3 regions of the Paenibacillus sp. TY11 genome follow, and region 1 is predicted to be linked to each of the others. Evidence: riboswitches for the same ligand, from Rfam matches in the RefSeq annotation. Region 1 holds a riboswitch; each other region holds the start of a gene.
The links. A riboswitch is a leader RNA that binds a small molecule or an ion and turns the genes downstream of it on or off. The one in region 1 is predicted to bind glycine.
Positions count from the first base shown of each region.

Region 2: it holds a riboswitch for glycine, as region 1 does, so the genes downstream of both, AC6EJC_RS22065 (alanine/glycine:cation symporter family protein) here and sdaAB (L-serine ammonia-lyase, iron-sulfur-dependent subunit beta) in region 1, are expected to answer to the same signal.
Region 3: it holds a riboswitch for glycine, as region 1 does, so the genes downstream of both, gcvT (glycine cleavage system aminomethyltransferase GcvT) here and sdaAB (L-serine ammonia-lyase, iron-sulfur-dependent subunit beta) in region 1, are expected to answer to the same signal.

Region 1 covers NZ_JCBAIQ010000021.1:15,768-18,034, forward strand. The annotation lists gene sdaAA (L-serine ammonia-lyase, iron-sulfur-dependent, subunit alpha) at 1-146, opposite strand, end outside; gene sdaAB (L-serine ammonia-lyase, iron-sulfur-dependent subunit beta) at 136-825, opposite strand; glycine riboswitch at 1,035-1,149, opposite strand; gene AC6EJC_RS20770 (DUF6359 domain-containing protein) at 1,365-2,267, shown strand, end outside.
Region 2 covers NZ_JCBAIQ010000023.1:78,742-81,008, reverse strand. The annotation lists gene AC6EJC_RS22070 (glycoside hydrolase family 1 protein) at 1-507, shown strand, start outside; glycine riboswitch at 686-762, shown strand; glycine riboswitch at 780-874, shown strand; gene AC6EJC_RS22065 (alanine/glycine:cation symporter family protein) at 1,032-2,267, shown strand, end outside.
Region 3 covers NZ_JCBAIQ010000009.1:117,587-119,853, forward strand. The annotation lists gene gcvPA (aminomethyl-transferring glycine dehydrogenase subunit GcvPA) at 1-158, opposite strand, end outside; gene gcvT (glycine cleavage system aminomethyltransferase GcvT) at 285-1,385, opposite strand; glycine riboswitch at 1,465-1,560, opposite strand; glycine riboswitch at 1,561-1,752, opposite strand; gene gcvH (glycine cleavage system protein GcvH) at 2,055-2,267, shown strand, end outside.

The sequences.
Region 1 (2,267 bases):
ACTTCATAATAATCAGACATTTGGCGGAAGATTTCTTCCTCAGGTGTATTTGTCTCTTGTACCTGCTCTTGAATCATCAGGCGGCCAATCGTGGTGGATTCTTCAGCGCATAAAGCGCTGATCTCATGCAGATGGCTAAACCGCATCGGATTCAGCTCCTTTTTTCAAATTAATCATTTTAATTTCGTACATATGAGGCAAGGACCGCAGCTTTGTGATCAATTCAGCCGTAGCAGGACTGTCCGTTTCGATGGCGGTGAGTGCTTCACCATCCCGGCCTTTGCGATCCACGTGCATATAGGCAATGTTAATGTCAGCCGCGCCGAGCGCTGAAGTCACCGCGCCCAATGTACCAGGCTTATCTGAGTGAAGAAGCACCAGCGTAGGTAGCTCCCCGGTCAGGTTGACTCGGAATTCGTTGAGTTGCTGGACATGGATGCTGCCGCCGCCGATGGAGGAGCCCAGCAGTGTGCGCTGATCCTCGTCCTTCCACAGCTCGAAACGGACGGTGTTCGGATGAGGCGCGGGTAGCCCGCTGACGGCGAATTCCACGGTCATCCCGGCTTGCTCTGCCCATTGCTCGGCATCCGGAATTCGGTGATCGTCTGTATCGTAATTGAGCAGCCCTGCGATGAGCGCTAGGTCTGTACCGTGTCCTTTGTACGTGTCGGCAAAGGAGCCGTACAGTGTCATGCGGGCACGGTCAGGCTGCGCCCCGAGCCAGTGCCGGGCAACGCGTGCGAGCCGCACCGCGCCTGCGGTGTGTGAACTGGAAGGTCCGGTCATGGCCGGGCCGATAATGGAAAATACATCTTTGAAACGCATGGTGTGGCCCCCTGTATGTTCTATACCATAGTATATGGTATAGCCGCGTCTTTGCGCGTATAGACGGTTCCTAATGCTGACGTACAATGTGAGCACAAAAAAGGACAGGATAAGGAAGTTTCCCTTATCTCTGTCCTCGTTACCTGAGAGTTTCGTGCGGTGTCCTTACCGCCTTACCCCTTGGGTGGCTTGCGCTCTCTCCAGAGTTGCGTCAGATGACGATACATGGACCTGAGAGATTATCCGCCAGCCGGGTGCTGGCGTCTTGCTCCTTCGGTGCCGCCAGAGTGTAGGCTCCCTGACAGACTCTCCCGTCATCTTCATTCGCATATACCGTTCTACATGTCTTTCTTAGCGTAATGTATGCCGTGCTCGGTGTCAATCACAGGGTTCAATTTTTACATAAACAGGCGCGTTTCCAATAAAAAAGATTAGATTTTACATAATTATGGATGAAATCAGGAAGGAATTAGAAGATTGATAGCTAATCTGATAGAGGACAATTACATTGATGGAAATAATGGGAGGGATATTGACGTATGGTAAAAGGCTTGCGGTTCACAGGTTCACGCTTGAAAGGAATGCTGCATCTGGCAGCAATCGTATCACTGCTGATCGGGATCTTCGTTCCATTCGGTCAGGCCAAGGCAGAGGGAGCATTGACAGTAGCCGAAGCACTTCAGCGCCAAGGCAGTGGAGGTACGGTGACGGTGGAAGGCTACATCGTCGGACATGCTACCGGATCGAAGACGGCTAACTTTTCTCCCCCGTTTGCGAATGATTTTAACGTACTGATTGCCGATCAGGCAAATGAACGTAATACGTCTAATCTATTGGATGTACAGCTGACATCAGCGTACAGAGGGCAATTTGGGTTATCAGGCCATCCTGAGCTGATCGGCGGCAAAATTCGTGTGACGGGTACACTCGGCGCCTACAATAATTTTGGCGGAGTGAAAAGCCCAAGTGCTGTCGAGCTGGTGAGCGGAAGCGAGCCGGGGGAACCTGGTGATCCGGGCGAACCTGATCCTGGCAACCCGGATCAACCCGGTACTACATTGCCGGATGGAAAAGGCAAAAAGGTGCTGTTCGATAATACGCACGCACAGACCGCTGGTGCAGCAGATTGGGTCATTGAAGGCGCCTTCTCTGATTTTGCCAATGGACTGCGTAATGTAGGCTTTACAGTGGACCAATTGAACCGCCCCATTCCTTTTACTTATGGGGAGCAGGCTATAACGTATGACAAGCTGCGCCAATATGATGTGTTTATCATCGGTGAAGCGAATGTTGCCTTTAAGGCATCCGAGCAGGCTGCCCTGCTGCAATATGTGAACAACGGGGGGAGTGTATTCTTCATCTCCGACCATTATAATGCGGACCGTAACAAAAACCGTTGGGATTCCTCCGAGGTTATGAATGGCTACCGTCGTGGAGCCTAT
Region 2 (2,267 bases), on a different contig from region 1:
TATATCTCTTTCAGCTACTACATGACCTTGACCGTTTCTGCAGGTCCAGAAGGTGAGAAAGCAGCAGGAAACCTGATTGGCGGCGTGAAAAATCCATATTTACAGTCCTCCGACTGGGGATGGCAAATTGATCCGATCGGCCTGCGTGTTACGCTGAACACGTTATATGACCGATACCAAAAGCCGCTGTTCATCGTGGAAAATGGCTTAGGTGCTTATGATAAAGTAGAAGAGGACGGTTCTGTGCATGACACATATCGTATTGATTACTTGCGTCAGCATATTGTTCAAATGAAGGAAGCGATTACCGACGGTGTTGATCTGCTTGGTTACACCAGCTGGGGCCCTATCGACCTTGTGAGCATGTCTACTTCCGAAATGTCCAAGCGCTACGGATTTATTTACGTCGATCTGGATGATGACGGTAACGGAACGCTCCAACGCTCCAAAAAGGACTCATTTAACTGGTATAAAAATGTAATTGCAACCAATGGTGAAGAATTGTAAATCTGCTTCACTCTATATCGTCTTGGGCGGGTATAGCAGGGGACATCCTAAGGATGAAAATCTGCTATACCCGCTTTTTTGATAGACACATTATGATATCTCAGCGGTCTTCACAAATTTTTCACTTGTAATAAACTGAAAGTTTTCTGTATAATGAATAAAAATTTCATATGTCTGGTTGATGTTTGCGGGAGATGGAACGAAAGTTCCGACCGAAGGGGCAAAACTCTCAGGTGCTTGGGCTGATTACAGCAACAAGCGGGACCGTAAACGGACAGAACTCTGGAGAGACCCTTAATTGGGCGCCGAAGGTGCACCGCAGAGAACATCTGCTTAAACTCTCAGGCAAAAGGACAGAGACGCGAATAACCTGTGACAGGGAATGCCCTAGGCTTTTATAAGCTATTAGAGGTAGAAACCTGCACAAGATGGTTGTATTTTTTCGTGCCTTTAACCTCTCCAGGAGTCGAATCAGCGGATTTGACTCTTTTTTGTTTTTTATTATGCTGGAGGAGCGGGTTGAAATGAATTTGGTACATGTGTTAGAAGCGATTAGCAGTTGGATATGGGGGGCGCCCCTCATCATTCTTGTCATGGGAACGGGGTTGTGGCTGACCATACGTTTGAAAGTGTTGCAGGTATTCCGCCTGCCCCTGGCGATCAAGCTGATCGGTAAGGCCCCGAATGAAGGCAGCGGGGATGTAAGTAGTTTTGCGGCTTTGAGTACGGCGTTGGCGGCTACAGTTGGCACAGGAAGTATTGTCGGCGTAGCGACAGCCATTAAGCTGGGCGGGCCGGGTGCCTTGTTCTGGATGGTCGTTGCAGCCTTTTTTGGGATGGCGACGAAATATGCGGAAGGTGTACTTGCCGTAAAATACCGGGTGAAGGATCGGAATGGACAATTTTCCGGCGGCCCGATGTATTATATTGAGAAAGGTCTTGGGCGCCGTTTTAAACCGCTGGCGATGCTGTTTGCTTTTTCGGGCATGCTGGTAGCGTTGTTCGGGATTGGAACGTTTCCACAGGTCAAAGCGATTGTATCTTCGACTGAAAACAGTTTTGGCGTTCCGCCCATTGTAACGGCACTGATTATTGCTATCCTTACAGGACTTGTCACCATTGGAGGACTCAAAAGCATTGCCAAGGTATCGACGAAGGTCGTTCCTTTTAAAACAGGCTTGTACGTGCTGATCTGTATCATTGTACTGATTCGGTTTGCTGACCAGCTTCCTGCCGCAATCGCGCTTGTGCTCCATTCAGCATTTTCGACTACATCTGCAACGGGCGGATTTGCCGGAGCTACGATTATGCTGGCGATGCGCAGCGGGGTAGCCAGAGGTATTTTTGCCAATGAGGCCGGATTGGGAAGCGCACCGATTGCAGCCGCAGCTGCCAAAACCAAATGGCCTGCGGAGCAAGGGTTGATTTCCATGACAGGCGTCTTTATTGATACCATGGTTATTTGTGTGATGACCGGATTGACGCTACTCGTTAGCGGTGTATGGAGCGGTCCTACGGATGCGGGATTGATGACTCAGCAAGCATTTTCCAGTGCATTTCCGCTGGGGGCAGAACTGCTCACGATCATTCTGATTATGTTCGCGTTCACCACCATGCTTGGCTGGAACTATTACGGGGAACGCTGCGTTGAATATTTGCTTGGGGTCAAGTGGATTAAGCCATACCGTTATCTGTTCATCGTACTGGTTGCCGGGGGCGCGTTCATTAAACTGGATGCGATTTGGCTGCTGGCAGATATC
Region 3 (2,267 bases), on a different contig from region 1:
GCTCTCTCGTCAAGTCGGGAAGAAAGAGGGAGTTCCCCTTGATATCGAATAGCCTCTGGAATATCACTGAATAAATCATCAATGGATGATACGCCCACCACACGCAGCATTTCGGTTTGATCCTGTTCGGTCATGGGGAGATAGCGATGCTGCTTCATAGGTTCTGGCTCCTTTCGAAAAGCAAAATTTAAAATCGTAAATTAGCTAATAAATAATCGTGAAATGGAAAATCCAGAAGTTCATATCTGACATGTTCGCTCTATAGAAATGAAGAGAGTTTAAGATTAGCGTGGGCGTTTATAAAAGGGTGCTGCCACCACCTCGGCACGCAGGCGTTTACCACGAATCTCAACCTCCAGCGGTGTGGATAGGGCGCTAAAACGACTGTCCACCAGAGCCAGACCCAGATTACGCTTCAAGGTGGGCGATTGGGTTCCCGTTGTGACCTCACCGATGTGTTGTCCTTCTGCGAATACCGGATAATGGGCGCGTGGGATACCGCGATCAATCATTTCCAGCCCGATCAACTTGCGAGGAATCCCTTGTTCTTTCTGGCGTTGCAGCGCTTCTCTGCCGATAAAATCTCCTTTATTTAGCTTGACGAAGAAACCTAGACCAGCTTCGAGTGGTGTAATCGTGGCAGATAACTCCTGTCCGTACAGCGGCAACCGCGCCTCAAAGCGCAGTGTATCCCGAGCACCAAGTCCAGCGGGAATCAGCCCATACGACTCACCGGAACGAAGCAAACCATCCCATACGGCTGGTGCTTCCGCAGCAGGTACATAAAATTCAAAACCGTCTTCGCCCGTATATCCGGTTCGTGAGACAAGCGCTTTTGCTCCGAACAATTGCACGTTCTCATGGAATCGGAAAGATGCCAGATTCGTAATATCCGTATCTGCCACGGCTGCGACAATACGTGCTGCTTCCGGTCCTTGCAACGCCAGCAATGCTATCGCATCAGACACATTCTCCATGTGAACGGATGCGGGTACATGACGAAGTAGCCAATCCCAATCCTTATCGATGTTGGAGGCGTTCACAACGAGCATGTAGCGCTCCGGGCCTTTGCAGTAAACAAGTAAGTCGTCTACTACACCTCCATCGGGGTAACACAGGAGCGAATATTGTGCCTGACCCGGTTCCAACTGGCTGACATCATTCGTGGTTACCCTTTGCAGAAAAGCTTCGGCCTCCTTGCCTTCAACCAAAAACTCGCCCATATGCGATACATCGAATAAACCCGCACGTTGCCGGACGGCCTCATGCTCCTTTTGAATCCCGCTAAACTGAACGGGGAGCTCCCAGCCGCCAAAGTCAATACAACGAACCCCAGGCCGCGTCCCGTAGGACGAATATAGTGGCGTTTTTCGCAAATTAGTCATTTTTCCACTCCTATCCGGTGTGATCGGCTAAACAAAAAAGACAGGCCGAAAAAAACGTATAGACGGCAGTCCATACTCTTTTTTCAGCTCTGTCCTTGATACCTGAAAGTTACCCCGGTGTGTACCAGGTTTCCCCTTGGGTGATCCGCTCCATAGCGAATGCTCTCCAGAGATGCGTCCGGCAGAGGTCCTTTTGCCTGAGAGATTCACCTGCAGTGCAGGTTTACTCCTTCGGCGCTACCTTTGGGATCAACGGTATGTTACCTGGTTTTGCAGATAACAACTTGATCCGATTCGCGTCCACCTATGTCTCACAATCGGCAACAGCTATGCGAATCTTTTTGGTAGTCTCTCCCTCCGCGTTCATCCGCGTATGTAGTTGTCGGGGTGTTTCCAAAAGCATTTGCTATAACCCATTAATACGCAAATTCATTCAAAATGTCAATAAAAATGTCATCAAAAACAATCGAAAAAACATTTAATATATAAATAAGGATATGTAAGCGTTTATTATAAGCTATCATATTTTTATATCGTACGCTTCATAAGGTGTTATGAAGTATTTTTGTTAGTATTATTGACATGGATGTTCTTGTTGTCATAATCTTAACCTGTCTAATACAGGTGAGCAAAAGCGATTTTATTCATATGAAAGTGAGGCGGAACAGGATGAGTGAAGTGAAACAGCAACTTTGGTATACGGACGAACATGAGTGGGTTCAGCGCACAGAGGATGGAACGGTGCGAATCGGTATTACAGACTTTGCACAGCATCAACTGGGTGATATTGTTTTTGTGGAATTACCTGGGGCGGGAGCAACGATTGAGCAGGGGGCGGAGATTGGTACGATTGAATCGGTGAAGACAGTATCCGACCTTTTC